4 regions of the Delftia sp. DLF01 genome follow, and region 1 is predicted to be linked to each of the others. Evidence: predicted binding sites of a transcription regulator. Region 1 holds the regulator's gene; each other region holds the start of a gene.
What was found. Region 1 encodes FNR, which switches genes on or off when oxygen is low (the NO sensors DNR and NnrR bind a similar motif). Its sites were predicted from a motif close to TTGATNNNNATCAA; they were not measured.
Positions count from the first base shown of each region.

Region 2: the regulator FNR is predicted to act here: its motif matches at 3,189-3,202, upstream of IB269_RS05890 (bacteriohemerythrin).
Region 3: the regulator FNR is predicted to act here: its motif matches at 4,377-4,390, upstream of cyoA (ubiquinol oxidase subunit II).
Region 4: the regulator FNR is predicted to act here: its motif matches at 4,972-4,985, upstream of IB269_RS13170 (type IV pili methyl-accepting chemotaxis transducer N-terminal domain-containing protein).

Region 1 is NZ_JACVAZ010000003.1:1,079,533-1,086,971, forward strand. Features, by position in the region: gene IB269_RS20185 (HD-GYP domain-containing protein) at 1-529, opposite strand, end outside; gene IB269_RS20190 (sulfite exporter TauE/SafE family protein) at 599-1,315, opposite strand; gene hemN (oxygen-independent coproporphyrinogen III oxidase) at 1,321-2,703, opposite strand; gene fnr (fumarate/nitrate reduction transcriptional regulator Fnr) at 2,866-3,585, shown strand; gene IB269_RS20205 (hypothetical protein) at 3,667-3,954, opposite strand; gene IB269_RS20210 (FixH family protein) at 4,133-4,447, opposite strand; gene ccoG (cytochrome c oxidase accessory protein CcoG) at 4,505-5,959, opposite strand; gene ccoP (cytochrome-c oxidase, cbb3-type subunit III) at 6,037-6,954, opposite strand; gene IB269_RS20225 (cbb3-type cytochrome oxidase subunit 3) at 6,982-7,119, opposite strand; gene ccoO (cytochrome-c oxidase, cbb3-type subunit II) at 7,131-7,439, opposite strand, start outside.
Region 2 is NZ_JACVAZ010000001.1:1,342,095-1,349,533, forward strand. Features, by position in the region: gene IB269_RS05875 (S8 family serine peptidase) at 1-826, opposite strand, end outside; gene IB269_RS05880 (2OG-Fe dioxygenase family protein) at 1,190-1,972, shown strand; gene IB269_RS05885 (universal stress protein) at 2,072-2,509, shown strand; gene IB269_RS05890 (bacteriohemerythrin) at 2,600-3,154, opposite strand; gene IB269_RS05895 (Bug family tripartite tricarboxylate transporter substrate binding protein) at 3,265-4,248, opposite strand; gene IB269_RS05900 (Zn-dependent hydrolase) at 4,503-5,795, opposite strand; gene IB269_RS05905 (ATP-binding protein) at 5,863-7,439, opposite strand, start outside.
Region 3 is NZ_JACVAZ010000001.1:1,539,314-1,546,752, reverse strand. Features, by position in the region: gene alaS (alanine--tRNA ligase) at 1-1,996, opposite strand, end outside; gene IB269_RS06820 (hypothetical protein) at 2,165-2,365, shown strand; gene IB269_RS29010 (hypothetical protein) at 2,558-2,791, shown strand; gene IB269_RS06810 (MFS transporter) at 2,849-4,186, opposite strand; gene cyoA (ubiquinol oxidase subunit II) at 4,485-5,531, shown strand; gene cyoB (cytochrome o ubiquinol oxidase subunit I) at 5,598-7,439, shown strand, end outside.
Region 4 is NZ_JACVAZ010000002.1:1,045,249-1,052,687, forward strand. Features, by position in the region: gene IB269_RS13150 (TonB-dependent receptor) at 1-3, shown strand, start outside; gene IB269_RS13155 (class I SAM-dependent methyltransferase) at 30-1,097, shown strand; gene IB269_RS13160 (MFS transporter) at 1,094-2,335, shown strand; gene IB269_RS13165 (response regulator) at 2,340-3,011, opposite strand; gene IB269_RS13170 (type IV pili methyl-accepting chemotaxis transducer N-terminal domain-containing protein) at 3,040-4,938, opposite strand; gene IB269_RS13175 (ChaN family lipoprotein) at 5,100-5,975, shown strand; gene IB269_RS13180 (DUF3297 family protein) at 6,027-6,284, opposite strand; gene IB269_RS13185 (DUF445 domain-containing protein) at 6,406-7,439, shown strand, end outside.

The sequences.
Region 1 (7,439 bases):
GAATGGCCACGTCCTGCGGGCCCGCCAGTTCGGCCAGGCAGCCATCGACCAGGGCCTCGGTGGGCATGCGCGCCTGCTCGGGCGCGCTGGCGATGGTGGTCTCTATGGCCACATAGCCGCGCTCCACCTTCTGAAAGCGCGCATTGCAGTCCTCCAGCCGGCCGCGCCAGTCGGGCACGGACAGCAGCAGCGGTGCTGGAGCAGGTTCGGTGGGTGGAGGCTCGGGGGCCACCACGACGGGCGGCAGCTCCTGCGGCGGCGGGGTGCGCACCTCGGCGGGCCAGGTGTCGCTTTTGTGCGGGACACAGCGCACCACCTCCAGGCCCAGGGATTTCAGGGTCTGGATCTGTGCGCTGGAGGTGATCTTGAAGCTGCTGACCGGAAAGGGATGGTTCAGCCACCCAACATCGAGCTGGACAAACATGCCCGGACGGAGGTCTCGGATATCGATGAGGACGGAATGGTTCACGCGCGGCAACGGCCCCGAGGCTGAAGGAATCGGCAATATGTAAGCCGATGATTCGGGCATTATCTCCAGTTCTGAGGGCCTCGCAGCCAATCCGCGACCCCAGGTGCCAAGTCTGGCCTCAGCTGTTGCTCAACGGCACCAGAGGCTGGGCTTGTAGATCAGGTCCATCCACAGCGCCCAGACGGCCACGCCCACCAGCATCAGGCCGGCCAGGCGCGTGCCCCATTCGGCGCGCAGGCCGTTCAGGCGCTGCCGGCCCAGCCGCCACAGCCAGGGGCCGGCCACCAGCCACAGGCCGCTGCCCACGCCAAAGGCCGCCATGGCCAGCGCGCCCTGCAACGGGCCGCCGCTGAGCGCGGCGACCAGCACGGCCGAATACAGCAGTCCGCAAGGCATGAGCGCCCAGGCATAGCCTGCCGCCAGCGTGCCGCCCGGCGCCGACACCCAGGGCTGCACGCGCCGCCAGGCGGCGCGGCCGGCAGACTCCAGCCAGGCGGGCTGGCGGGCCTGCACCATCATGGCCAGGCCCCAGGCCATCACGGCGACATGGGTCAGCGTCCAGAACGGCTGCAGCGCCGTGGTCTGGCTGGTGAGCCAGGACAGGCTCTCCATGGCCAGGGCCGAGGCAGCGCCCAGGCTGGCATAGCCGGCCAGACGGCCGCCGTGGAACAGCGCCGTGCGCAGCCACAGCCGGCTTTGCAATCCATGCACGGCCACCACCTGCGAGCCGCCGCCCTGCCCCGCCCCGCCCGTGACCACGCCGCAGGGCGCAGCGCACATGGCAAGGCAATGGGGCCCGCCGACGAGCCCCATGATCAAAGCGGTCCAGAGCAGCGACAAGAGCATGGGGCCTAGATGATCCTCGAAAACCGCGCCCGGTTCTTGTCCGCCTGCAGATATCGGTCAAACAGCATGGCCACGCCGCGCACGAAGTACCAGCCCATGGGCGTGACCTGGAAGCCCTCGTCGCTGATCTGCACCAGGCCCTTGGCCTGCAGGTCCTCCAGGGCCGCCATCTCGGGCGCGAAGTACTCGCGAAAGCCCAGCAGCCAGGCCTGCTCCATGGGCTCGAACAGCACGGCGCCCTGGCACATGATGGCCATGATGACGGCGCGGCGCACCAGGTCGTCACGCGACAGCGCCAGGCCCCGCACCACGGGCAGGTGGCTGGCGTCGATGGCGTCGTAGTACTCCTCCAGCGTCTTGGCGTTCTGGCTGTAGCTGGCGCCCACCTTGCCGATGGCCGACACGCCCAGCGCAATCAGGTCGCAGTCGGGCTGGGTGCTGTAGCCCTGGAAGTTGCGGTGCAGCCGGCCCTGGCGCTTGGCCACGGCCAGCGAGTCCTCGGGCAGGGCGAAGTGGTCCATGCCCACATAGACATAGCCACCGTCCATGAACGCGGCGATGGAACGCGACAGCATGGCCAGCTTGTCGGCCCCCTGGGGCAGATCCTCGGCCGCAATGCGCCGCTGCGGCTTGAAGCGCTCGGGCAGGTGGGCATAGGCATAGAGCGCGATGCGGTCGGGCCGCAGCGCGTTGACCTGGGCCAGCGTGCGCTCGAAGGATTCGGGCGTCTGCTTGGGCAGGCCGTAGATCAAGTCCACGTTGATGGAGGCGAAGCCCAGCTGCCGCGCGGCCGCCACCAGCTCGAACACCTGCCCTGCCGGCTGCACGCGGTGCACGGCGATCTGCACCTGCTCGTCGAAGTCCTGCACGCCGAAGCTCAGGCGGTTGAAGCCCAGCTCCTTGAGCACGGCCAGGCGCTCGACGCTGACGGTGCGCGGATCGACCTCGATGGAGTACTCGCCACCCGGCTCCAGCTTGAAATGCTCGCGCAACAGGCCCATCAGCGTGCGCAGCTCGTCGTCGGAGAAGAAGGTGGGCGTGCCGCCGCCCAGGTGCAGCTGGCTGACGGTCTGGCCCTTGCCGCAATGGGCCGTGTGCAAGGCCATCTCGCGCGCCAGGTAGTCCAGGTAGACGGCGGCGCGATCGTGGTGGCGCGTCACGATCTTGTTGCAGGCGCAGTAGTAGCAAAGCGACTCGCAAAAGGGCACGTGCACATACAGCGACAAAGGCGTGGCACGCGCTGCGGTACTCGATTTGCGTTGTTGCAGCGCCAGGATATAGTCCTCTGCACCAAAGGCCTCGACAAAGCGGTCGGCGGTAGGGAACGAGGTGTATCGGGGCCCCGGTACGTCAAAGCGACGCAGCAGCTCTGGGGTGACAGCGGTCATGGGTTTTTTCCTCTAATACCTCGACTGTGCCGCAGCACATCGGTCATGTCCTTGACTCATATCAAGAGTTGTTTGAGGGACTGCTGCGACAATTTGATCCAACTCATCGCAATCCACGAGGTCACCGCCGGCACGCTGTGTGCCGCTGATGTTTATCACTCCATGAACCTTCAGACCATCAAAGCCTCCTGCTCCAACTGCAACCTGCGCGAACTGTGCATGCCCATGGGCCTGGATGCCGAGCAGATGCAGCGCATCGACGACATCGTGGCCACGCGCCGCAAGGTCAAGCGCGGAGGCTTGCTGTTTCGCAACGGCGAGACATTCACCTCGCTGTACGCCATCCGCACCGGCTTCTTCAAGACCTGCGTGGCCACCGAGGACGGACGCGACCAGGTCACGGGCTTTCAGATGGCCGGCGAGATCATCGGCCTGGACGGCATCGTCAACGACCACCACACCTGCGATGCCGTCGCGCTGGAAGACGCCGAAGTCTGCGTCATGCCCTTCGACAAGCTGGAAGACCTGTCGCGCGAGGTCACGGCCCTGCAAAACCATGTGCACAAGGTCATGAGCCGCGAGATCGTGCGCGAGCACGGCGTGATGCTGCTGCTGGGCAGCATGCGCGCCGAGGAGCGCCTGGCCGCCTTCGTGCTCAACCTGGTGCAGCGCCTGCATGCGCGGGGCTTTTCCAAGTCCGAACTGGTGCTGCGCATGACGCGCGAGGAAATCGGCAGCTACCTGGGCCTGAAGCTGGAGACGGTGAGCCGCACCTTCTCCAAGTTCGCGGACGACAACATCATCGAGGTGCGCCAGCGCCATCTGCGCATCCTGGACACGGAGGCGCTCAAGCGCATCGTCAACAGCCAGCAGTGCCAGTGAGGCTGCAAGGGCGGCAAGCATTCATCCGCCAATGAACAAGGCCCGCGACAGCGGGCCTTGTTCATTGCGGCGGGCTCTCGCTCAGTCCCGCCCCAGCCCCTGCATGGCCAGGTCCGGGTCGGGCTCGGAGGCCACGCCGTCATTGAGATCGCGGGCCGAGCGACCCAGCATGGTGGTCATCAGGCTGGAGAGCATGGTCACGCCCCAGAAGGCGAAGAAGGCCAGCGTGTAGATGCCCTGGCGCGACCAGCCCAGGTCGCCGAGCCAATGCAGCTCCAGCGGGTCCACAAAGGCAAAAACCAGCATCTCCATCACGGCGGCTGCCAGAAAGGCAGGCCAGGCAATCCACATCCAGCGTTGGGCCAACATCAGCGATCTCCTTGTGCTGTCGAGGGGTCGCCTTCATTGTGCGCCGCGCCAACGCATGGCGCCAAGCCCCGTAGCGCCCTGCACGCCTGTAGGAAACCCTCACCCGTCGCGCATGCCGGAGATGCGATCCGCCATGCAAAAGGCCGCGACTGCGGCCTCTTGCAGGGGTGCACGGCGATCAGCGGTCCGTGGGGTGATCATGCGCGGGCGTGGCCGCATGGTTGCGGCCGGTGACGGCGGGCGCCATGCTCTTGGGCACTTCGCGCACGCCATCGGCACGCTCGTTGATCGTGATGCCGTTGCGGTAGTAGTCGGGGTCGATCACGGGATCGGCGCCGTTGATGGCGATGATGGCCGTGATCACGGCAGCGACCACCACGGCCGCCGGGCCGGCCACCACCAGCCAGACATGGCCGAACTTCCACCAGGGCTTGCCGGCGTCGGGGTGCGAGGGAGCCTGCGCGGGCGCGGACACTGCGGGACTGGAAGACATGGGAAACCTCTTTCTTTCAGGCGGCAGGCGCGGACCGTGCCGCGCCTGCCAGGAACATCACCGGGGCACCAGGAAGACGGCCTTTTCGGACGCGCGTCCCGCGCCTGAATGCACGGCATCGATATCGAAGAATACGGTGTGCGAGCCCGGCTCGGCCGAACCGTAGGGAATCTGCAGGCGCGCCGCAATGCCGCGCGTCTCGGCCGGGCCGACCTCGACTTCCTGCTCGGACGCCAGCTCCAGCCCATCGAGGCCGTGGGCGCTGATGCGGTAGCGCTGGGCCTGCTCGGTGGCATTCATGATCTGCAGGCGGTAGACATTCTCCAGCTTGCCGCCCGCCACGATGCGCGACAGCGAGGCGCGGTCGCGGATCACGTCCACCTTGACCGACTGGCGCAGCGCCAGGCTCACGATCATGGCCACGCTCAAGCCGATCAGCACGGCCGAGTAGATCAGCACGCGCGGACGGAAGATGCGGCGCAGCACCTGGGCACGCCGCCACAGGCCGGCCATGGCGTTCTGCGTGGTCAGGCGGATCAGGCCGCGCGGGTACTCCATCTTGTCCATGATGGAATTGCAGGCGTCTATGCACAGGCCGCAGCCAATGCATTCGTATTGCAGACCGTTGCGGATGTCGATGCCCACGGGGCAGACCTGCACGCACATCTTGCAGTCGATGCAGTCGCCCAGGCCCTGGGCCTTGTAGTCCACCTTCTTGGTGCGCGGCGCACGCGGCTCGCCCCGGCCCGTGTCGTAGCTGACGATCATGGTGTCCCGGTCGAACATGGCGCTCTGAAAGCGCGCATAGGGGCACATGTACTTGCAGACCTGCTCGCGCATGTAGCCCGCGTTGCCATAGGTGGCAAAGCCGTAGAACAGCACCCAGAACATCTGCCAGCTGCCCTGCAGCGCCAGCAGCTCGCCGCCCAGCTCGCGGATGGGCACGAAGTAGCCCACGAAGGTGAAGCCGGTCCACAGCGCAATGGCGATCCACAGCAACTGCTTGAGCGACTTCTTCCAGGCCTTCTCGAAGGTCCAGCCGTTCTTGTCCAGCCGCATGCGCGCGCTGCGGTCGCCTTCGACCTTGCGCTCCACCCACATGAAGATCTCGGTGTAGACCGTCTGCGGGCACGAGAAGCCGCACCACAGGCGCCCGGCCACGGCCGTGAACAGGAACAATGCCAGCGCCGAGATGATCAGCAGGCCCGCCAGGTAGATGAAGTCCTGCGGGTACAGCACCAGCCCGAAGAGATAGAAGCGCCGCGTTCCGAGGTCGAACAGCACCATCTGGCGCTGGCCCCACTCCAGCCAGGGCAGGCCGTAGAAAACCAGTTGGGTGAGAAACACCAGGGCCCATCGCCAGCGTGCGAAGACACCGCTGATGGAGCGCGGGTAGACCTTCTTTTCCGACTCGAACATCGACACCAGCTCGCCCGGATCAGGCGTGGCCGGCGTGATCGGAATGACTTTGCGGGGAGGCTTCCCGGTGTCATCCCCGCTCTCGGGCTTCATGGTGGGTTCCTTTGTTTTTTTGAAATATCTGAAAACTCAAAACGCAAAAAGGCGGCGCCGCAGCGCCGCCCCTGTGCTTACTGACGGACTGCGCCGTCTTTGTGCGACATGCCCCAGACATAGGAAGCAAGCACCGCGATCTGCGCCTCGGTCAGCTTGTCCTTCTGGGCAGGCATCTCGTTGTGCTTGCCGTTGTTGATCATGGCCGTGATGGCGGCCTCGCCCCAGCCGTGCAGCCAGATGTCATCGGTCAGGTTGGGCGCGCCCAGGGCCTGGTTGCCCTTGCCGTCCATGCCGTGGCAGGCAGCGCAGGCCGTGAACTTGGACTTGCCCAGCGAGGCCTTGAGCGAGTCGTGCGGGCTGCCCGACAGGCTCAGCACATAGTGCGAGAGGTTGCGCACATCGTCGGGCGTGCCGACGGCAGCGGCCATGGGCGGCATGATGCCGATGCGGCCGCCCGTGATGGTTTCCCTGATCTTCTCGGGCGTGCCGCCATGCAGCCAGTCGCCATCGGTCAGGTTGGGGAAGCTCTTGCCGCCGCGTGCATCCGAGCCGTGGCACTGTGCGCAGTTGTTCATGAACAGGCGCTCGCCGATGGCCATGGCCTGGGGATCCTTGGCCATGTCTTCGGTGCTCATGCTCGTGAACTTGGCGTACAGCGGCTCCAGGTCCGCGCGGGCCTTGGCCATCTCGTTTTCATAGGCGCCCAGCTGCGTCCAGCCCAGCTTGCCCGCGAACGAGCCCAGGCCCGGATAGGCCGCCAGGTAGGCGAAGCCGAACACCGAGGTGATGATGAACAGCCACATCCACCACTTGGGCATGGGGTTGTTCAGCTCGCGCAGGTCCTCGTCCCAGACGTGGCCCGTGGTGTTGTCGGCCGAGGGGACCACCTTCTTGCGTGCGGTGAGATACAGCAGCAGCAGGCAGCCGATGATGCCGCCCAGCGTGATCGCCGTGACATAGATCGACCAGAAGTTGTTTACGAAATCGCTCATGGGAAGTTCTCGTTCTGGTGGAGGGACTCAGTCTTGCTCGAACGGCAGCTGGGCGGCCTCGTCGAAACGGGCCTGGTTGCGGCGGGCGAACGCCCACCACCAGATGCCGATGAAGCAGGCCAGCGAGGCCAGCGTGGCCACGATGCGCATGGTGGTGATGTCCATGTCGCTCTCCTTTACTTGACCGAACGGCCCAGGACCTGCAGGTAGGCGATGACGGCGTCCATTTCCGTCTTGCCCTTGACCTGCTCGGCAGCGCCGCTGATTTCCTCGTCGCTGTAGGGCACGCCCACCTTGCGCAGCGCGCTCATGTGCTGGGCGACCACGGTGTCATCCACCTTGTTCTTTTCCAGCCAGGTGTAGGCAGGCATGTTGGACTCGGGCACCACGTCGCGCGGGTTGTTCAGGTGGATGCGATGCCATTCGTCGCTGTACTTGCCGCCCACGCGGTGCAGGTCGGGACCCGTGCGCTTGGAACCCCACTG
Region 2 (7,439 bases), on a different contig from region 1:
TTGCAATGATCTTTGCATCCTTCGCGACTCCAGAGAAACCACTGGTTCCAGAACCTGCAACAATGCCTGCAACATGGGTTCCGTGATCGCAGCCTTCCAAGCTGCAAGGCAGGGCAGAGTCGATGGCCGTTGACTGCGTAACCCCTCCCGGACACAGCGATTGTACGGAGCTGCCAGAGGTCGAAGAGTAACAGGCCTCGGAAACGACTTTGCCTTGAAGAAAGGGATGGCTTTTGAGAACGCCTGAATCCAGAACCGCCACGGTCTGGCCGGCGCCGCTATATCCGGATGCCCAAGCGGTATTTCCACCAATGTGGGGGACGCTGCTATACACGCTAGGGATGGCGAGCTGGTCCCGTTCAATGCTGATGACTTCGGGGGAGTTGGCCAGATCGGCCAATTCACCGGGAGTCACGGTCAGACCCATGAAGGGAATGGTCTCGAAACGGCTCACGGCGTCAGGCGTTGCCGCCAGCGAGGGAAGGCGTTGCAGCATCGACGATTGCATCAGAGCAATTTCGTCACGCTGTTGAGCCACCGCTGAGGCTGACAGCCAAGCTTCTCGAGAAAACGGTACACGCAAGCCCACGATAACCTTTACGTGGCCTGCTTGTGCTGCAGTTTCTTGGAGCCCGCTCAGAGTGGCTATCGTCGATTCATCATTACGTTGAGCAACGGGAGTGTCAGCCTGCGATGCAAGCAGTACGCGTTCCTGGGCACTGGCAGCCAGCGAGAGTGTCAAGGCCAGGCTAAAAACGGAAAAGATCCTGGCGCTGATGACGGCGAATGTTTTTCCCTTGGGATTTCTGTTGGCTGCTGTGTTCACAATGCCCTTTCTTGAGGACGGAGAAGGTACTGAAGATTTTACGGTCCGCTACTTATCCCGATTGTAGGTGACAAAATGTTTCTTGCGATGGGCTTGTGGCTTCGCTGTCTGGTTCGACAATGGCTGCGAACGGTGACCTCGAAGCCAGCCAGGTGTGCAAGACGTCATCCAATCTTTGCGGTGCAGCTGCTGCCTTTAATCTGCCTGCGTTAGGTATATCCGGTTGATGTATTGCAGCGATTGATGGGAAAAAGAAGGTGGCCTTCGATCTTAGGATGGGTGCGATCCGGTGCCCATAGCTCTGTGTAAAATTGCGCTGTAGATCGCCGCGCGGGCCGCGCACCAAGAGTAAGCTTGCCGGCCATGGCGCACATCACGTTTCCCCCTCCCTATATCGCCCCCCAGAATGCAGCGCAGTCGCTGCGCGACGCAGGCTATGCGGTGCTGCGCCCCGATGAATTCGCGGCCTGGGCAGGCGTGTCATTGACCGAGCTGCATGCGCTCGATGCCGACTGGGCCCAGCTGCCGCCCGATGCCTTCCTGAAGGACGGCGGGCGCTACCGGCGCCGCCGCCATTCCTGCTTCATCGCCGGGCAGGACGGGCTGCAGCAGGTGGAGCACCGCGCGCACTGGCAGCCGGTGGAATACAACGCCCTGCATGGCGGCATGCTGCGCATGTTCGATCCCATGCGCGACGCCACGGCGCAAAGCGCCACCTGGAGCCGGCTGCTGCTGGCGCTGGCCGGCCTGTCCGACCAGGTGTTCTGCGCCCAGGGCGATGATGTGCAGCACGAGCGCTGGTTCATCGAGTCCCACCAGTTCCGCATCGACACCACGGACGGCATTGGCCGGCCCACCCCCGAAGGCGCGCACCGCGACGGCGTGGACCTGGTGGCCGTGATCCTGGTCGGGCGCGAGGGCGTGAAGGGCGGCGAGACACGCATCTTCGAGGCCACGGGCCCCAGCGGGCAGCGCTTCACGCTGACCGAGCCCTGGTCGGTGATGCTGCTGGACGATGCCCGCATGATCCACGAGACCACGCCCATCCAGCCCGAGCAGCCGGGCGGCGTGCGCGATACCCTGGTGCTGACCTATCGCCGCCAGGGTTTCCAGGGCTCGGAGCTGACGCGTCGCCGCAAGGATTGATGCAGCTCAAGACGCTGGCGCATGATGGGCGCACACTTTGGTTCATCGACCCGGCCGCCCCCGATTGTTGACGGCGGCCAAGCACAAAGGAGAAAACGCATGTTCAAGCACATCCTGGTTCCCGTGGACGGCTCCAACAGCTCGATGCTGGCGGTACACAAGGGCGTGGAGCTGGCCAAGGCCTTTGGCAGCACGCTGACGGCGGTCTACGTGGTGGACCCCTATCCGTTCACGGGCGTGGGCGCCGACTTCGCCTACGGCCAGTCGCAGTACCTGAGCGCGGCCACGGCCGAGGCCAACACTACGCTGGACGCCGTCAAGAAGATTACCGACGAGGCCGGCATCACCGCCACCACCGTGGTGGGCGAAGGCCATGCGGTGCACGAAGGCATCGTGCGCGTGCTCGAGAGCACGGGCGCCGACCTGATCATCATGGGCTCGCAAGGCCGCCGTGGCCTGGAAAAGCTGATGCTGGGCAGCGTGACCCAGCGCGTGCTGGGCGCCGTGCGCGTGCCGGTGCTGGTGGTGCGCGAGTAATCACCGGGCCGCTCGGCCCTTTGCCGGGTGAAACGTCAACGGCTCCCTCGGGAGCCGTTTTTGTTGGTGCGCTGCAGGGGGAGAGGGCGCTCAGCGATTGAGCAGCCGTGCCAGCCAGCCCTTTTTCTTGCGCTGCAGTTCCAGCTCCTGCAGCACTTCGTTCTTGAGCCTTTCCTTCTCGGCGGCAGGACTGGACTCGCGCGCCATGCGCAGATAGGCCTTGGCCGAGTCCACGTAGCCGGTGTCTTCGTTGCGGATGTGGTTGAACAGCCAGCGCGAGAGCATGCCGTGCAGCTCGGCGGCCACGTCCTCGCCTGCATCGAAGCGGGTCTGCATCTCGATCACGCGGCGCGTGAACAGCTCGTGCACCTTCTTGTGCGGGCCGGCGAACATGTAGCCGGCGCTCTCGATCAGGCTTTCCTCGAACACGAAGTGCGAGACGGTGTAGTCGATCATCTCGCCGATGACATCGCCCAGGGCCTCACGGTCGGGCGACGAGCGCAGCTCGTAGAGCTTGTTGATGTAATCGACGATGCGGCGGTGCTGCCGGTCGATTTCTGCAATCCCGGTGTCCAGCTCGGGGACCCAGACCAGCAATGCCATGACGTTCTCCAGGAATTCGGTGATTTCCAGAGAAGTATTCACGGGACTGTCACATAGCTCCTTGATGCAGATCAGGCTGATCTGCATCAATGAAATGCGGCGTTGGCCATTGCAGGCGGTGCCGGGCATGCAGCCCTGGCACCGCAGGCATGTCACTCGATCTTGGCGCCCGAGGACTCGACGATCTGCTTGGACTGCTTGAAGTCGGCCTGGAACATCTTGTCGAAGTCGGCCACGCTCATGGACTGGGGCTCGGCGCCCTGGGTCTGGATGGCGTCGCGCACTTCGGGCATGGCCAGCAGCTTGTTCACTTCGGCGTTGACCTTGGTCACGACGGCCGTGGGCGTGCCCTTGGGCATGAACAGGCCGTACCAGGTGCTCACGTCAAAGCCCTTGAGGCCCGATTCGGCCAGCGTGGGCGTGTCGGGCAGCGAGGACGAGCGCTTGGCCGATGTGACGGCGATGGCGCGCAGCTTGCCGGCCTTGATCTGGCCGATGGCCGAGGGCACGGAGGACACCAGCAGGTCCACGTTGCCGGCCAGCGCATCCATCAGGGCCGGGTTGGAGCCCTTGTAGGGCACGTGCACCAGTTGGATGCCTGCGGCCTTCTCCAGCAGCACGCCCGAGATGTGGATGCTGGTGCCATTGCCCGGCGAGCCGTAGGTCACCTTGCCCGGGTGCTGCTTGGCAGCGGCCACGATGTCGGCCAGGGTCTTGTAGGGCGAGTTCACGCTGGTGGCGATCACGATGGGCGTGTAGGCCACGTGGGCCACGGGCACCAGGTCCTTGACGGGGTTCCAGGGCAGGTTCTTGTAGAGATAGGGGCCCAGGACCACGTTGTCCTTCTGGCCCATGACCATGTCGTAGCCCGTGGGCGCTGCCTTGGCGGCCTCGGTGATGCCGATGGTGCCGCCTGCGCCCGCGCGGTTGTCGGGCACCACGGTCCACTTGCTGACTTCGGTGAGCTTGTTGGACACCACGCGCGCGAGGATGTCGGTGCCGCCGCCGGGCGGGAAGGGCACGATCATGCGCACGGGCTTGTTCGGATAGTCGGCAGCCGCACCTTGGGCGGCTGCGGAAAAGCTCAGGCCCATGGCGGCGGCCACGGCGGTGCAGGTGATCAGTTGGCGGAACATGAAAGAAGAAACTCCAGGGTCTGATGGGGCGGTGCAACCCTCTCGCAGCGGACCGGCAGTGCCGGGCCGCCCATGCGGTGGGTTGTCGATGATCGGGGAGGGTGGTTCCGCCATCTTGCATTGGGAAACCCGCTATTTGGGCGGATTTCCGCAATCTGTGCCACAGGGGCTTCCACCAAGGAGCAGCTTGTGCCTGCTCCAGAGGGAAGCGGGCTATTTTATGCCGCCTTGGTGCCTGGCCGCAGGCCAGGCGCTCAGCCCTGCGCCAATTGCGCGTCCAGCACGCGCACTGTCTCGTACAGCACCCGGGTGCCGTCCAGCAGCTGGGCGGGTTCTATCCATTCCTCGGGCGCGTGGCTGCGGCCGTGGAGGCAGGGGATGAAGATCATGCCCATGGGGCCGGTGGGCGCCATGTAGACGGCGTCATGGCCGGCGCCACTGGGCATGCGCATGTGGGCGTAGCCCAGGTTTGCGCAGGCCTGCTCCACGCCCTGCATGACGGGCGCGGAGCAGTCCGTGGGCTGGGAGCGGCTCACGTCGGCCATCTCGGCACGCACGCGCAAGGCGGCCAGGCCGGGCAGGACTTCGGCCAGCAGTTCCTCGGGGAAGCGCTCCAGCACGCCGGCGTGGTCGCTGCGCACTTCCATCATCATCTCGACCAGGCCGGGCACGGCGTTGGAGGCATTGGGCGTAAGCGAGAGCCGGCCCACGGTGGCCACCACATAGTGGGGTTGGCCATTGAGCGCAGCGGCCTTGCGGTTGGCCGCATCGATGATGCGCGCCGCGCCCACCAGCGCGTCCTGGCGTATGTCCATGGGCGTGGTGCCTGCGTGGTCGGCCTGGCCGCGCACGGTGAAGCTCACGCGGCGGATGCCCACGATGTTCGTCACCACGCCGATGGGCAGGCCGCGCTGCTCCAGCACCGGGCCCTGCTCTATGTGAAGCTCCACAAAGGCGGCCGTGCCTCCGGCGCTGCGCAGCGGGCGGTCCAGCGCCTCGGGCCGCGCGCCGATGCGGCGCATGCCTTCGGCAAGGGTTTCGCCCTCGGGGTTGCGGGCGGACAGCATGGCGGCGTCCAGCTTGCCCGACAGCGCGCGGCTGCCTATGCAGGAGATGCCGTAGTCGCTGGGTTCTTCGGACAGGAAGTCGATCACCTCGAACGGGTGCTGCAGGGCGATGCCGTTTTCGTGCAGGCAGTGCGCGACCTCGATGCCGGCCAGCACGCCGATGATGCCGTCGAAGCGCCCGCCCATCATCACGGTGTCGCAGTGCGATCCGGTGGAGATGGGCGCGCGTTGCACCGGGCCTGGGGCAGCCGGCAGGCGGCCCACCAGGTTGCCGCCCTCGTCCAGATGGACCTGCATGCCGGCTGCCTCGAACTGCCCGCGCAGCCAGGCACGGGCCTGGACGAATTCAGGGGAGAAGGCGCGGCGCGTCCACGGCACGTCGGGCAGGGTGAAGGTGGACAAGGTCTCCACGCGGCGCCACAGGCGCTCGGCGTTGATGGGAGGAAGGTTGGGGGCGGAGGAAGCGGGCAGGGCGGTCATCGGTCTCGGTGGCGTCTGGGGCAGCTGGGATCGGGCAGCCCGAATTCTCGCGCGAAAAAAGCAGTCCTCACGGCAGGGGGCGCAGGCCCGCCAGCAGACGCTCGAGCGTGTCGAAGCTCACGGGTTTGACCAAGTGGTGGTCCATGCCGGCTTCCCGCGATCGTCTCAGGTCCTCCTCCTGACCCCAGCCCGTGAGCGCGATCAGCACGACCTGGTCGCGGCCGTGCTCTGCACGGATGCGGCGGGCGACCTCCAGGCCGTCCATGCCGGGCAGGCCGATGTCCAGCAGCACCACTTCGGGCCTGAACGCCGCGTGCATGGCCAGGGCCCCGGGGCCGTCGCGGGCAATCTCGACTTCGGCGCCCAGCAGCCTGAGCAGCATGGCCAGGGTGTCGGCCGCGTCGATGTTGTCGTCGACCACCAGGATGCGGCCGAAGGCCGTTGCATCCTCGGGCTGGGCATTCGGTGCCTGTCCCGCCAGGGGCTGCGCCTGGGTGGGCAGGGGCAGGTGCAGCCTGAATTCGCTGCCCTGGCCCTTGCCTTCGCTGAGCGCCTGCACGCTGCCGCCGTGCATCTCGACCAGGCTGCGCACCAGGGTCAGCCCGATGCCCAGGCCGCCCTGTCCACGGCGGCCGTTGCGGTCCACCTGCATGAACAGATCAAACACCTTGCCCAGCAGGGCGGGCGGGATGCCTATGCCGTTGTCGCGTACCGAGACCACGGCCTGCGCACCATCGGTCCAGGCGGACAGAACGATGTGGCCGCCGGAGTGCGAGTACTTGGCGGCATTGTTGAGCAGGTTGGAGACCATCTGCGCCAGCCGCATCGGGTCGGCCAGCAGCGATACGGGCGCGGCGGGCAGTTCCAGGCGCAACTGGTGGCTGCCTGCCTCCAGGACCGCGCCGCTGGCCGCCACCACGCCTTGCAGCACATCGTTCAGGTCCACCAGTTCCTTGCGCAACTGGACCTTGCCCGTGGTGATGCGCGAGACCTCCAGCAAGTCGTCCACCATGCGGATCATGTGGTTGACCTGGCGCTCCAGCATCTCGTGGCTGTGGCGCACGCTGTCGTCGCCGTTGGCGGTGCGCTTGAGGATTTGCAGGCCGTGGCTGATGGGCGCCAGTGGATTGCGCAGCTCATGCGCCAGCGTGGCCAGGAATTCGTCCTTGCGTCGGTCGGCTTCCTTGAGGTGGTACTCGGCCTGTTTGAGTTCGGTGATGTCCTGGATGACGGAGCAGGTGCCTATGAGCTGGCCGTCGTCATCGCGCAGCGGCGCGCAGCTGACGCGCATCCACCATTCGCGGCCATCGTCGTCGGTGTGCAGCATCTCCAGACCCGGCATGACCACTTCGCCGCGCAGCGCGCGCTTGCCGGGCCAGTTCTCGGGGGCAATGGGCTGGCCCTTGTCATCCCATCCCTTCCAGCGCGGCATGCGGTCCGCCAGGGTGGAAGGAATGGCGCGCGGCACGAAGCGGTCCATGAGCGCATTGCTCAATACCATGGTGCCGCTCATGTCGGAGACGCCCACGCCCGCAGGCATCTGGTCGATGATGGCGCGCAGCTTTTTCTCGTTGGCCTGCACGGCGACGTGGACCTGTTCGCGCACACGCACCAGCTGCAGCAGCGATGCGATGCGCGCCAGCA
Region 3 (7,439 bases), on a different contig from region 1:
CGCACAGTTCGCGGCTGCTGCCGATGTCCAGCACGCGCACGGAGTCGCCGTACTTCTCGCCGAACAGCATCATGGCGCCCGTGGCCTTGGCCGATTCGATGTCCATCACGCGCGCATCGGTGGGCGTGTTGGCCAGGATCTCGGCGTTCACGCGGCGTTCGATCTCGCGGATCTCTTCAGCGGTCACGGGCTGGTTGTGGGCAAAGTCGAAGCGCGTGCGCTCGGCGTTGACCAGCGAGCCCTTTTGCTGCACGTGGTCGCCCAGCACTTCGCGCAGGGCCTTGTGCATGATGTGAGTGACCGAGTGGTTGCGCATGGTGGCGGCACGCAGTTGCGTGTCCACCTCGGCCTGCACGGCATCGCCCACCTTGAGGCTGCCGGACTCCAGCACGCCGTGGTGGCCGAACACATCGGCCTTGATCTTGAGCGTGTCCTCGACCGCAAAGCGTGCGCCCGTGGTGCTGATCACACCCTGGTCGCCCACCTGGCCGCCGGACTCGGCGTAGAAAGGCGTGGTGTCGAGCACGACCACGCCGCTCTGGCCGGCCTTGAGTTCCTGCACGGCGCTGCCTTCGGCATACAGTGCCACCACCTTGGCGGCCTCGGCCAGCTTCTGGTAGCCCGTGAAGGCGTTGGCATCGCCCGTGTATTCCAGGGCGCGGTCCATCTTGAACTTGCCTGCTGCGCGGGCCTTGTTCTTCTGCTCTTCCATGGCGGTCTGGAAGCCCGCCTCGTCCACGCTCAGGCCGCGCTCGCGGCAGACGTCGTTGGTCAGGTCCAGGGGGAAGCCGTAGGTGTCGTGCAGCTTGAAGGCCACGTCGCCGGGCAGCACCTTGGCGCCACCGGCCAGCGCCGCGTCCAGGATTTCCATGCCGTTGGCCAGGGTCTCGAAGAAGCGCTCTTCCTCGACCCGCAGCACTTCGGTGATGCGCGCTTCCTGCTCGCGGATCTTGGGATAGGCATCGCCCATCACGGCCACCAGGTCCTTGACCAGCTTGTGGAAGAACGGGGTCTTCTGGCCCAGCTTGTAGCCGTGGCGGATGGCGCGGCGCACGATGCGGCGCTGCACGTAGCCGCGGCCTTCGTTGGAGGGAATCACGCCATCGGCCACCAGGAAGGCGGTGGCGCGGATGTGGTCGGCGATCACCTTGAGCGAGGGGGTCTCGATGTCAGCGATGTGCGTCTCGCGCGCAGCGGCCTTGATCAGCGCCTGGAACAGGTCGATCTCGTAGTTGCTGTGCACATGCTGCAGGATGGCGGCCAGGCGCTCCAGGCCCATGCCGGTGTCCACGCAGGGCGCGGGCAGTGGCTTGACGTTGCCCTGCTCGTCCATGTCGAACTGCATGAACACGTTGTTCCAGATTTCGATGAAGCGGTCGCCGTCTTCGTCAGGGCTGCCCGGAGGGCCGCCGGCCACGTGCGCGCCGTGGTCGTAGAAGATTTCCGAGCAGGGGCCGCAGGGGCCGGTGTCGGCCATCATCCAGAAGTTGTCGCTCTTGTAGCGGCCGCCCTTGTTGTCGCCGATGCGGATCACGCGCTCGGGCGGCAGGCCGATTTCCTTGGTCCAGATGTCGTAGGCCTCGTCGTCCTCGGCGTAGACCGTGGCCAGCAGGCGTTCCTTGGGCAGCTTGTAGACCTCGGTCAGCAGCTCCCAGGCCCACTTGAGCGACTCGCGCTTGAAGTAGTCGCCGAAGGACCAGTTGCCCAGCATCTCGAAGAAGGTGTGATGGCGGGCCGTGTAGCCCACGTTTTCCAGATCGTTGTGCTTGCCGCCTGCGCGCAGGCAGGTCTGCACCGAGGTGGCGCGCTTGTAGGGGCGCTTGTCGGTGCCCAGGAACACGTCCTTGAACTGGACCATGCCCGAGTTGGTGAACATCAGCGTCGGATCGTTGCCGGGCACCAGGGGGCTCGACTCCACGATGGTGTGGCCCTTGGATGCGAAAAAGTCCAGAAAGCTCTTGCGAATGTCGGCAACGGTGAAAGTGGGTGTGCTCATGGTGTCTAGGAGTTCGGAGCGCGCACGCGGGGCGCTGTCCCTGGTGGGAGGGTGTCCCGTCGGGACCAACGCGCATTATAGGTTTGCCCCATGGTTGCGGCAGCGAGCCCTGCCTAGCCTCCATCACGCACGTGGCCAAAGAAGGCCTCTCCTCCCATCTGCCCGCCCTTGAGCACGATCTCCAGCCCGTCACTGGCCGGATCGCTGACATGCGAGCGCAACAGCGGCGCGCGACTGGCCGGTCCACGGCGCCTGCAGCTGTGGGCGGCGCCCCATCCGGGCCGCAGGGCCGACATTCTTGCGCTGGAGAAATGGCTGGTGCAGGAGATGGGGGAGATGGGTAGCACAGGCGATCTCGCCGTTCCCTGATCCCGCTCAGACTGCGCGCGATGAGCAGCCTGGATAATCGCCAGCCGGAACCACAGCAAGCACACCATGGCGCAACCACAGACACCCGAGCCTCATTCCAGCGAACCGGCCACCGCTGCCAGCGCCAACGGATCCGATCCGGCCAAACCGCCAACACCGCCGAAATCGCCCAAGCCGCCAAAAAGCCGCATCGTGCCCTGGCTCATCGGCCTGCCCGTGGCCTTCTTCGCTGTGCTCATGCTGGCTGGCCAGTTGCTGTCCACGCCCGAAGGCGAGGCGCGCTGGGTGGAGCGCGAAACCATCAAGATCTGCCGCAAGGAAACCGCGCGGCCAGAGGCCGAGCGCAAGACGCAGCAGTTTGAATCGGTTCAGGACTGCGACAGGCTTGAATTCGACTTCAAGCAGCGCTACGGTGAAAACCCCTGAGGCGAAGTCACAACGAAAAAGGCCGGCAGAGCCGGCCTTTGGCTTGCAAGGGTCCGTTCAGTCGCGCGTCTCGATGGCGCGGTTGATGCCCAGCGCCGCCAGCGTGCACAGCGCGCCCGACAGCAGATAGATCCCCAGCGCCACCAGTCCGAAGCGCGAGGACACGCCCAGGGCCACCAGCGGAGCGAATGCCGCGCCCACCAGCCAGGCCATGTCCGAGGACAGCGCGGCACCCGTGTAGCGATAGCGTGAGGGGAAGTTGGACGTCACCGTGCCTGCCGCCTGGCCATAGGACAGGCCCAGCAGGATGAAGCCGACGATGATGAACACGTTGTTGCCCATCGTTCCGCTGCCCAGCAGCCAGGGCGCCAGGAAGCTGAAGATGCCGATCAGGCAGGCCATGGTGCCCAGCGTGTTGCGCCGGCCCACACGGTCGGCCAGCCAACCCGAGACCATGATGGCGGCAGCCGCACAGAAGGCGCCCACGATCTGCACCCCGAGCACATGGGTCACCGACTGGTCAGAGTACAGCGAGATCCAGGACAACGGGAAGATGGTCACCAGGTGGAACAGCGCAAAGCTGGCCAGGGCGGCAAACGCACCGATCACCACGTTGCGTCCCTCGTCGCGCATCAGCGGCAGCACGCCCATGGGCTCCAGCTCACGCTGCTGCAGCAGTTCGGTGTAGGACTGGCCCACGACCAGGCGCAGCCGGGCAAACAGTGCCACGACGTTGATGGCAAAGGCCACGCAGAAGGGATAGCGCCAGCCCCAGCTGAGGAACTCGTCGGCTCCCACATGGGCGTAGATGAAGGCAAACAGCCCTGCCGCGAGCACGAAGCCCAGCGGCGCGCCCAACTGGCCCATCATCGAATACCAGCCCCGCCGGTTCTTGGGCGCCGACATGGCCAGCAGCGACGGCAGCCCGTCCCACGAGCCGCCCAGCGCAATGCCCTGGCCTATGCGCAGCAGCGCCAGCACGATGATGGCGTTCACCCCCGCCTGCTGGTAGCTGGGCAGGAAGGCCATGCCCACGGTGCACACGCCCAGCAGAAACAGCGCCAGCGTCAGCTTGGTCGCCCGCCCCCAGCGCCGCTGCACGGCCATGGACAGCGCCGTGCCCAGCGGCCGGGCCACGAAGGCCAGCGAGAAGATGGCGAACGACATCAGCGTGCCGTCGAGCTTGGAAAGGTAGGGAAACAGCAGTGCCGGGAAGACCAGCACGCAGGCGATGCCGAACACGAAGAAGTCGAAGTACTCCGAGGATCGCCCGATGATCACGCCGACGGCGATTTCGTTGGGCGTGACATCTTCGTGGGTGTCGGCGCGGGACAGAGATTCTTTGCTCTCATAGCTTCCGCCGGGGAAGCTTGCAGTTGTGTCGAGGCCGCTCATAGATGGATGCTCCTTGTCTCGTCTCACTGACAGCTCTGTTCTACGCCCTCGCTTGATCTGGCGCAAGGCGGTTTCCACCTCGACCGGCCTCGGTGTTTGTCCTGCTGCGCGCGACTCGAAAATGCGGCCTCCGGACCGCCAGGCGCCTGCCGTGCACCCGCCCAGGTAGCAGAAAGTTCCCGGGTTCTCCTTGACGTTGGACAAAATGTCCAATGGACAAATTTATACTTCGTAATACATTTGCCCGGATCTTGTAATCCGCGTTTCTATGTAAACGCGCTCTTGTTGCGCCCCTAGCATGCTAAAAATCAAGGAACTCCGTGGGCCTGCGTGGCTCACCGCGGCCGCTTTGACAGCCAGTCTCACTGGCTGCAGCAAAGCCGTCGTGCTCAACCCCGCCGGCGACATCGCCGCGCAGCAAGGCAACCTGGTGGTCACGGCCACCTTGCTGATGCTGATCATCATCATCCCGGTGATCATCCTCACGCTGCTTTTCGCCTGGAAATACCGCCAGTCGAACACCGAGGCCCACTACGACCCCGAATGGCACCACTCCACCACGCTGGAGCTGGTGATCTGGTCCGTGCCGCTGATGATCATCATCGCGCTGGGCGCCATCACCTGGATCAGCACCCACAAGCTGGACCCCTACCGTCCGCTGGACCGCGTCTCGGCCACCAAGCCGCTGAGCACCGATGTCAAGCCGCTGGAGGTGCAGGTCGTGGCCATGGACTGGAAGTGGCTGTTCTTCATCCCTGAAAAAGGCATCGCCACCGTCAACGAGCTGGCCGCTCCCGTGGATCGTCCCATCCACTTCAAGCTGACCGCCACCTCGACGATGAACTCCTTCTACGTGCCTGACCTGGCCGGCATGATCTATGCCATGCCCGGCATGCAGACCGAGCTGAACGCCGTGATCAACAAGCCCGGCGTGTTCCACGGCCTGGCATCGCACTACAGCGGCGCCGGCTTCTCGGGCATGACGTTCAAGTTCCATGGCCTGAGCAACGAAGAGTTCGATCAGTGGGTTGCCAAGGCCAAGTCCGAAGGCAAGGCCCTGACGCGCGATACCTACCTGAACCTGGTCAAGCCCAGCGAGCGCAACCCGGTCGAGCGCTTCGCCACGGTGGACGAAGGCCTGTACGACAAGGTGCTCAACCGCTGTGTCGAAGAAGGCAAGATGTGCATGCATCACATGATGGCCATCGACGCTGCCGGCGGCGAAGCCTATCTCAAGGCCGTGGGCATGAACCTGCCCCAGGATGTGTGCACGGTGCAAAACGCCGACCGCGTCGTGGCCTTCCTGGACCAGCGCGACGGCTCCGCAGCCGCTGCGCAGCAATAAGCAGTTAGCGGACGCGGACGACGGCCAGACCGCCGCCCGCTCCCATCACGACCTAAGAGACTCGATATGTCTGAACATACCTCCCCGGCACAGGCCCACTGGCTGCTGGGACGCATCACTTGGGACTCCATCCCGATGGCGCATGAGCCCATCGTGCTGGCGACCTTCATCGCCGTGGTGCTCGGCGGCCTTGCCGTGCTGGGCCTGCTCACCAAGTTCCGCCTGTGGGGCCCGCTGTGGCGCGACTGGCTGTGCAGCATCGACCACAAGAAGATCGGCATCATGTACATGATCCTCGGTCTGGTCATGCTGCTGCGCGGCTTTGCCGACGCGCTGATGATGCGCCTGCAGCAGGCCATGGCCTTCGGCGACAACCTGGGCTACCTGCCTCCGCACCACTACGACCAGATCTTCACGGCACACGGCGTGATCATGATCTTCTTCGTGGCCATGCCCTTCGTGACAGGCCTGATGAACTATCTGGTGCCGCTGCAGATCGGCGCCCGCGACGTGTCCTTCCCGTTCCTGAACAACTTCAGCTTCTGGATGACCACGGGCGGCGCCGTGCTGGTGATGATCTCGCTGTTCCTGGGCGAGTTCTCCACCTCCGGCTGGCTGGCACTGTCCAACCTGGGGGCGCAGAACCCCGGGGTCGGGCTTGACTACTACATCTGGGGATTGCAGGTGGCCGGCGTCGGCACCACGCTGTCAGGCATCAACCTGATCGTGACCATCATCAAGATGCGCGCACCCGGCATGAACCTGATGAAGATGCCCGTCTTCACCTGGACCGCCCTGTGCACCAACGCGCTGATCGTGGCCTCGTTCCCCATCCTGACCGCAGCCCTGGTGCTGATGTCGCTGGACCGCTACGTCGGCACGAACTTCTTCACGAACGAGCTGGGCGGCAACCCCATGCTGTACGTGAACCTGATCTGGATCTGGGGCCACCCCGAGGTCTACATCCTGATCCTGCCCTGCTTCGGCATCTTCTCGGAGATCGTCTCCACCTTCAGCCGCAAGCGCCTGTTCGGCTACACCTCCATGGTGTACGCGACGGTGTGTATCACCATCCTGTCCTACCTGGTCTGGCTGCACCACTTCTTCACCATGGGCTCCGGCGCCAGCGTGAACACCTTCTTCGGCATCACGACGATGATCATCTCGATCCCGACGGGCGCCAAGATCTTCAACTGGCTGTTCACCATGTACCGCGGCCGCATCCGCTTCACGGTGCCGATGCTGTGGACCGTGGGCTTCATGTGCACCTTCGCCATCGGCGGCATGACCGGCGTGCTGCTGGCCGTTCCCCCGGCCGACTTCGTGCTGCACAACAGCCTGTTCCTGATCGCCCACTTCCACAACGTGATCATCGGCGGCGTGGTGTTCGGCGTGTTCGCCGGCATCAACTTCTGGTTCCCCAAGGCCTTCGGCTACAAGCTCGACGAGTTCTGGGGCAAGTGCTCGTTCTGGTTCTGGCTGGTCGGCTTCTGGGTCGCCTTCACTCCGCTGTACGTGCTGGGCCTGATGGGCGTGACACGCCGTGCCAACCACTTCGAGGACCCCTCGCTGCAGATCTGGTTCGTGATCGCCGCCCTGGGCGCCGGCTTGGTGGCACTGGGCATCGGCAGCTTCCTGATCCAGCTGGTGGTCAGCTACTTCAAGCGCGACCAGCTGCGTGACGTGACCGGCGACCCATGGGAAGGCCGCACGCTGGAGTGGGCCACCTCCTCGCCCCCTCCCCAGTACAACTTCGCCTTCACGCCCGTGGTGCATGAGATCGATGCCTGGTGGGACATGAAGAAGCACGGCTACCAGCGTCCGCTGACCGGCTTCAAGCCCGTCCACATGCCGTCCAACACCGGCGCCGGCGTCGTGATCGCAGCGCTGTCCACGGTCTTCGGCTTC
Region 4 (7,439 bases), on a different contig from region 1:
TGACTCCCTTTCGTGAAAAGGACCTTCCGATGAATACACCCCGCTGTGAATCCCCTACCCACGCCCCCTCTCACGCCCTGCAACCGCTGTGGGACCTGGCCGCCGCCCAGGTCCAGGCCGAGGCCCTGGTGCTGGCGCTCGAATCGGGGGCGCTGGACCGGCTGGCCACGCCCCAGACGCCGGCCGAGCTGGCCCAGGCCCAGGGCTGGAACGAGGCCAATACCTCCCACTGGCTGGAATTGCTGTGGAGCATGGGCCTGCTGCGGCGCGGCCAGCACGAGCCCGTGAGCTACCTGTTGGCCACCGATGCGCTGCGCTACCTGCACAGCGCATCGCCCGAGTCCTGCGGCGCGGCCTGGCTGTTCCGCCTGCGCTCGCTGCGCCACTCCGCCACGCTGCTGCGCGGCCTGGTCGAGCACGGCCCTGCCGGGGACGGCTCGGCCTGCAGCGCCCCCTTGGCTACGGGCAATGCCGAAGGCTGGGCCGCTGCCGCGCGCGCCCAAATCGGCCAGGAGCAGCGCGCCGTCAGCGTGCCTGCCGCGCTGAACCTGCTGCAGCAGGTTCCCGAGGCCGGCGCTATGCGCCGCATGCTGGACCTGGGCGGCGGCCCCGGCTGGATCGCGCTGGCCCTGCTGCGCCAGCAGCCCGCGCTGCAGGCCAGCGTTTTCGACTGGCCCGAGGCCGTGGCCGTGGCGGCGGACAACGCCCGCCAGTCCCGCCTGTCCGACCGCTTCACCGCGCTGGGCGGCAACCTGGCCACGGACGGCATAGGCAGCGGCTACGACCTGGTCTGGTGCTCGTCCGTGCTGCACTTCGTGCCCGATGCGGCAGCCGTGGTGGCCAAGGTGTTCGACGCGCTGGCGCCCGGCGGCGTCTTCGTCTGCGCCCACGCCGAGGTGGATGAGACGCCCGAAGCCGCCCTGCGCACCCTGCCCTACTACCTGCCCATGCGCCTGCTGGGCCGCAGCGTGACCCGGCGCGGCGAGCTGCAGGCGCTGCTGGCGCAGGCGGGTTTCGAGCGCATCGAACGCATCGAGTCGCGCGAGTTTCCGATGGCGCCGCTGGCCGTGCTCATTGCCCGCAAGGCCGCGCCATGAAGGCCGCAGCTCCCCGCCCTGTCTGGCTGCTCCAGGCACTTTTCGGCTGGCTGCACCTGGCGCTCACCGCCCCCAGCGTCTACCTCTGGCTGGGCCTGCCCCTGGTCATGCGCCAGCATGGCTGGTCGGGCACGGCCATCGGCCTGTTCCAGCTGGCGGGCCTGCCCGCGCTCATCAAGTTCGCGCTGGCCGCGCCCGTGGAAGCGCGCAGCGCGAACGGCCAGCCGCGCTACCGCGCCTGGGCGCTGGCCCTGTGCCTGGCCTATGCGGCCGTGCTGCTGGCCCTGGGCTGGCAGCAGTTGCTGGCCGAGCGTCTGTGGCTGTTCGGCCTGGCCTTCGCGGCCGCGCTGGCCGCCACCTGGGCCGACATTCCCGTCAGCGCCCTGGCCATCCGCCTGCTGCCCGCGTCCGAGCGCATGCGCGCCGGGGGCGTGCGCGCAGCGGCGCTGTCGCTGGGCGCCATCGTGGGCGGCGGGATGATGCTGCTCATGCAGGCGAAATGGGGCTGGCGCGCGCCCTTCCTCTGCCTGGCCGGCGCGCTGGCCCTGGGCGCCCTGCTGCTGGCCTGGGTGGTGCGCCATGAGCCCGGGGATGCGCCCTCGCCTGTGCTGCTGCCTGCGCCCAAAGCTGGACTGGCCGCCATGGTCCGCGGCTATGGCGCCCAGCCCGGCGCCTGGCGCTGGACCCTGGTGCTGGTCAGCTACTTCCCCTTCATCGGCGCGGCCTGGTTCTACCTCAAGCCGCTGATGCTGGACCATGGCTTCGCGCCGGCCCAGGCTGCCCTGCTGGCCGGCATGGGCGGCGGCGTGGTGGCTGCGCTGGCGGGCGCGGCCTCGCCCCTGCTCACGCGTCGCCTGGGCACCCGGCGCGCCCTGCCCCTGTATGCGGGCTGCAACGTGGCGGCGCTGGCGCTGCTGGCGGCCGTCATCGCAGCCGGCGCTCCGCCCCCGGGCCTGGTCGCGGCCGTGGCCTGCGTGGCAGCAGCCATGGGCGCCTCCTCGGCCTGCGTCTTCGGACTGATGATGCAATTCGCCCGCCCGCGCTGGCAGGCCTTCGACTACGGCCTGCAGGCCAGCCTCTTCGCCGCCAGCCGCATGCTGGTGCCGCTGGCGGCCGGCGTGGCGCTGGACGCCATGGGCGCGGCGGCCATGCTCACCGGGCTGACCGTGGCGGCCGCGCTGGCGTGGGTGTGGGCGCTGCGGTGTGCGGGGGATGGTTGGGCTTCAGCCACAGCGTAGCCCGCTAATCCCGCTGCCGCTCCGACGCATACACCGCCGCCTGCACGCGCGAGCTCAGGCCGAGCTTGCGCAGGATGTGTTGCACATGGATCTTGACCGTGGTCTCGGCAATGTCCAGCGTGCGGGCGATTTCCTTGTTGCTGGCGCCTCGGGCGATCTGGACCAGCACCTCTTCCTCGCGCGGGGACAGCGGCGAGGCCGGGGCCTCGTCCGGCTCGGGCGCCTGGGGCTCGGGCGCGCCCTGGGACTGGAAGGCGGCCACCAGCTTGCCCATCATCTCGGGGCTGACCACGGGCTCGCCGCGCGCGGCGCGGCGCAGGGCCTCGGACAGCAGGTCGCCGTCGATGGTCTTGAGCAGATAGCCCTGGGCGCCGTTGCGCAGCGCGGCCGCCAGGTCCTGGCCGTCCTCGCTCACGGTGAGCATGACGACGCGGCTGCCGGGCGATGCGGCCCGCAGGCCCGCGATGGCATCGACGCCCAGCACGCCGGGCAGGTGGTTGTCCAGCAGGATGACCTGGGGCGCCAGCGCGGGCACCAGGCGCAGGGCCTCGCCCGCGTCGCCGGCCTCGCCGACCACGCGCAGGCCTGCGTCCTGGGCGATGAGGGCGATCAGGCCGCGGCGGAACAGCGTGTGGTCGTCGATGACGAAGACGGAGATGGGGCTGGAGAAGGACATGGGGCGGTCTTTTTCTTGCGGGAGCGTGTCACGCGTTCGAGGGGAGGGCCTGCGCTGGCGCGCCGGCCGAGGCCGACGGCGGCAGCTCGATCAGCACGCGCGTGCCCTCGCCGGGGCGGGAGTGGACATGGACCAGCGCCTGCGCCAGCAGGGCGCGCTCGCGCATGATGCCCAGGCCCACATGCAGCGAGTCCGGCGCAACGGCGGCGGGGACGAAGCCGCAGCCGTCGTCGCAGACTTCGAAGCGCCAGGGGTGGCGTCCCACGCGCAGCTCCACATGCCTGGCATCCGCGTGCTTGCGCACGTTGGACAGCGCCTCCTGCACCATGTGCAGCACCTGGATCTGCACGTCGGGCGCCAGCGGCAGGCCCTGGCCCGACATGCTCAGCGAGGTGGCAATGCCCGTCTGGTGCTCGAACTTGGACAGCGTGGCGCGCAGCGCGGCCTCGATGTCCTCGGCGCTGGTGCGCGTGCGGAAATGCACCAGCAGCTCACGCACGTCGGCATAGCATTCGCGCACGCCCACTTCCAGCTCGCCCAGGCTGCGGTCGCGCGCCTCGTCGCGGCCCTTGGCCACGGCGTCGCGCAGCAGCTGGGTCTGTATCTTGAGAAAGGCCAGCGACTGGGCAATGGAGTCATGCAGCTCGCGCGCGATCAGGCCGCGCTCCTCGGCCACGGCGGCCTCACGCTCCAGCGCCGTGGCGCGCAGGCTTTCCATGGCACTGGCCAGGTGGCGCGCCATGGCGGACAGCAGGTCGCGCATGTCGTCCGTGAGCACCACGGTGGAGCGAAAGAACAGGTTGACCTCGCCCAGCAGGCGCTGCTGCAGTTGCACGGGGATGCTGACCACGGTCTGGAAGCCGGCCTCGCGGCAGTGCGGCAGCTGCAGGGCGCTGGCCGGCGTGATGGGGATCACGCGCAGCCGCGCCTGCTCGCGCGGCTGGCCGCACAGGCAGGCGCCCGTGTGCAGGCAGTGCTCCTGCACCGACATGGACTGGGGCAGGCCGTCGCCGGCCAGCAGCACGTAGCGCTCGTTGGCCTCGTCGGACCAGCGCACCGTGGCCGCATCGGCCTGGGCCGCCAGGCGGACCTGGCGCACAAAGCCTTCGGCCAGGGACTGCAGGCTGGCGGCCTCCGACGCCTGCACGCTGACCGCGTACAGCGCCTGCAGCTGCTGGTGCTGCACGTTGAGGCTGGCGGTCTTCTCGCGCACCTTGTCCTCCAGTTCGGCGTGAGAGCTCTGCAGCGACTGGGCCATGAGGTTGAAGCCTGCGGCCAGCTGGCCGAACTCGTCATCCACCTCCACGCTCATGCGCGTGTCCAGGTGTCCGCGGCGCATGCGCTCCAGCGCCGAGCGCAGCTGGCCCACGGGATGCAGCACCAGCCAGTAGCTGGTGGCCATGAAACTCACGGCCGCGATGATGGCCAGCGCCATCAGACACATCTGAAACAGGTGCAGGATGGCCGTCCAGCGCGAGAGCCGGTCCTCGATGGCCTCGACAAAGCCGTCCACCTCGCGCACGAAGGCATCGGCGCTGCCCATGATGGCCTGCGCATCGACATGGTCCTCGGCCTGCCACTGCGTGCGCAGCGCACTCCAGTCGCCGCGTATGCGCTCGTAGCGCGCGCTGACCGCATCGCTCCAGGGCACGAACAGCGGCCGCGACATGTCGCCGCTGCGCAGCAGGTCCAGGCTGGCGTCGAACTGCCGTGCGCGCTCCTGCCACTGCGCAGGCGCCTCGTTCTGGCGCGCCATGGCCATGCGCACCATGCTCATGCGCAGCCGCCCGGCCTCGTTCACCGCCGCCGCACCGCCTTCCAGCTGCCAGGCCACCCACAGCGTGAAACCGATCGATGCCACGGCCGCGAGCAGGCAGGCCGCGCCCATGAGCAGCAGCTTGGTCGAAAGCGAGGGCTTGCCATGCATGGTTGCACTGTAGCCACGGCACATTTGTGCGTCTTGACCTGAATCAAGCGCCGCCCGTTTGCGCCGTGCCCCCGCCCCGATTCCTAGGATCCTTTCAACTGCCCCCAACGCCCACAGGGCCTATGGCGTCCCCGGGCGAGGCCAGTGTTTAGCATGGGGCCATGCAAGTCCGCTCCATCCCCCGCCCCTTCATCCGCACCCCGCGCCTTGCCGGCCTGGCTGCGGCCGCATTGCTGGCGGCAGCCCTTGCCGGCTGCGCCAGCTCCTCCGCCCCGGCGCGGGACTGGACGCAGCAGCTGCAGCGCTGGTCCGACGCGCCCATCGTGCTGCTGGGCGAGCAGCACGATGCGGTCGCCCACCAGGCCTGGCAGCAGGCCACGGTGGAGCAGTTGGCAAAACAGGAGCGCCTGGCCGCGCTGGTGATCGAGATGGCGCCGCGCACGGGCTCCACGGCCAGCCTGGCGCGCGATGCCTCCGAGGACGCGGTGCAGCAGGCCCTGCAATGGCAGGACGCGGCCTGGCCCTGGCCGCGCTACCGCGGCGTGGTCATGGCCGCCGTGCGCGCGGGCGTGCCCGTGCTGGGCGGCAACCTGCCGCGCGCCGACATGAAGCAGGCCATGCGCAACGAGAACCTGGACACCCACCTGCCGCCCGAGGGCTGGCAGCGCCAGCTCGACGCCATCCGCGAAGGCCACTGCGGCCTGCTGCCCGACACCCAGCTGGCGCCCATGGCCCGCATCCAGCTGGCCCGCGACGCCAGCATGGCCGAGGTGGCCAGGGCCGCTGTCAAGCCCGGCAAGACCGTGCTGTTGGTGGCCGGGCGCGGCCACGTGCTGCGCGGCGTGGGCATTCCCAGCTGGCTGCCCGAGGCCGCAGGCGCCAAGGTGGCCGTGGCGCAGGCGGGGGAGACATCGGTGGCGCAGGCCTCGGATGTGGATTGGCTGCAGAAGACGGATGCCCTGCCCGCCAAGGACCACTGCGCCGAGCTGCGGGAGAAGTTCAGGAACCCGCCGGCGCCGCGGGCCGATGCGGGCTGAAGCCCGCTGATTCCTGAAGAGGTTGCGGCCGGCCTTGCGACCGGCCGGAAATCAGCGGTAGAAAGCTTCCACGGCGCCCTTGAGCTTGATCAGCAGGGGCCTTCCCTTGCGGTCCACCGTCTTGCCGGCCGGCACCTTGATCCATCCCTCGCTCACGCAGTATTCCTCCACATCGAAGCGCTCGTTGCCGTTGAAGCGGATGCCGATGTCGTGCTCGAACACGGCGGCCACATGGTGCGGGCTGCGCGGGTCGATGGACAGGTGGTCGGGCAGTGCGGGGCGATCGGCGGGTGCGTTGGCGTCGGTCATGGTCTTGTTCTCGCAAGAGGGTTCTGAAGAAAGCCGGTATTGTCCGCGCAATTCGCAGGCAGGCGCTGGCTGACAGGCTTTGGCGGCAGGCATCGTCATGCGGATGGCGGACGGGCGTCGTATGCTGCGCTCCATGCTGTCGCCAGAGCAACGTCAAACACTGAAGTCGGCCAAGCGCCTGCCGCTGGCGCTGCTGCTGTTCGTGGCGCTGGGCTTCGTGGCCTCGTCCGTGGCGGCGGGGCACTGGCAGCAGGTGCCGCTGTGGCTGGCCTGCATCAAGGCCGTGACCGAGGCCTCGCTGGTCGGCGCGCTGGCCGACTGGTTTGCGGTGTCGGCGCTGTTCCGGCGCATTCCGTTGCCCCTGGTCGGGCGCCATACGGCCATCATCCCGCGCAACAAGGACCGCATTGGCGAGAACCTGGCGAACTTCGTGCGCGACAAGTTCCTGGACGGCCCTTCGCTGGTGGCGCTGATCGAGCGCCATGATCCCGCGCGCGTGCTGGCCGGCTGGCTGACCACGCCGGCCAACAGCACGCTGCTGGGGCGGCAGGTGGCGCGGCTGGCGCTGGCGGCGCTGGAGATGGTGCAGGACCGGCAGGTGGAGCGCTTTCTGACACAGGCATTCAAGGCCTTGCTGGCCCAGGTGGACCTGCCCCGCGCGGCGGCGGATCTGTTGTCGGGCCTGACCAAGGACGGCCGCCACCAGGCCGTGCTGGACGATGTGCTGGCCCGCGTCAGCGGCGTGCTGCGCGAGGCCGAGACCCATGTGCTGATCGCCCAGACCATCGTGCTGTGGCTCAAGCGCGAGCATCCGCTCAAGGAAAAGATGCTGCCCACGGACTGGCTCAGCGACAAGGGCGCCAGCGCCATTGCGGGCGCACTCGACAGCCTGCTGCAGGACATTGCCAGCAATCCCGAGCACCACATGCGCAAGGCCTTCGACGCCTCCGTGGACCGGCTGGTCACGCGGCTGCAGTCCGACCCCGCCATGTCCGAGCGCGCCGAGCGGCTGCGCCACTACCTGCTGCACGACGAGAAGCTGGCCGGCTACCTGCGGGCGCTGTGGCTGGGCCTGCGCGCCAAGCTGCAGGCGGACCTGGCCAACGAGCATTCGCAGGTGGCGCGCAAGACCGCCGCCATGGGCCGCTGGCTGGG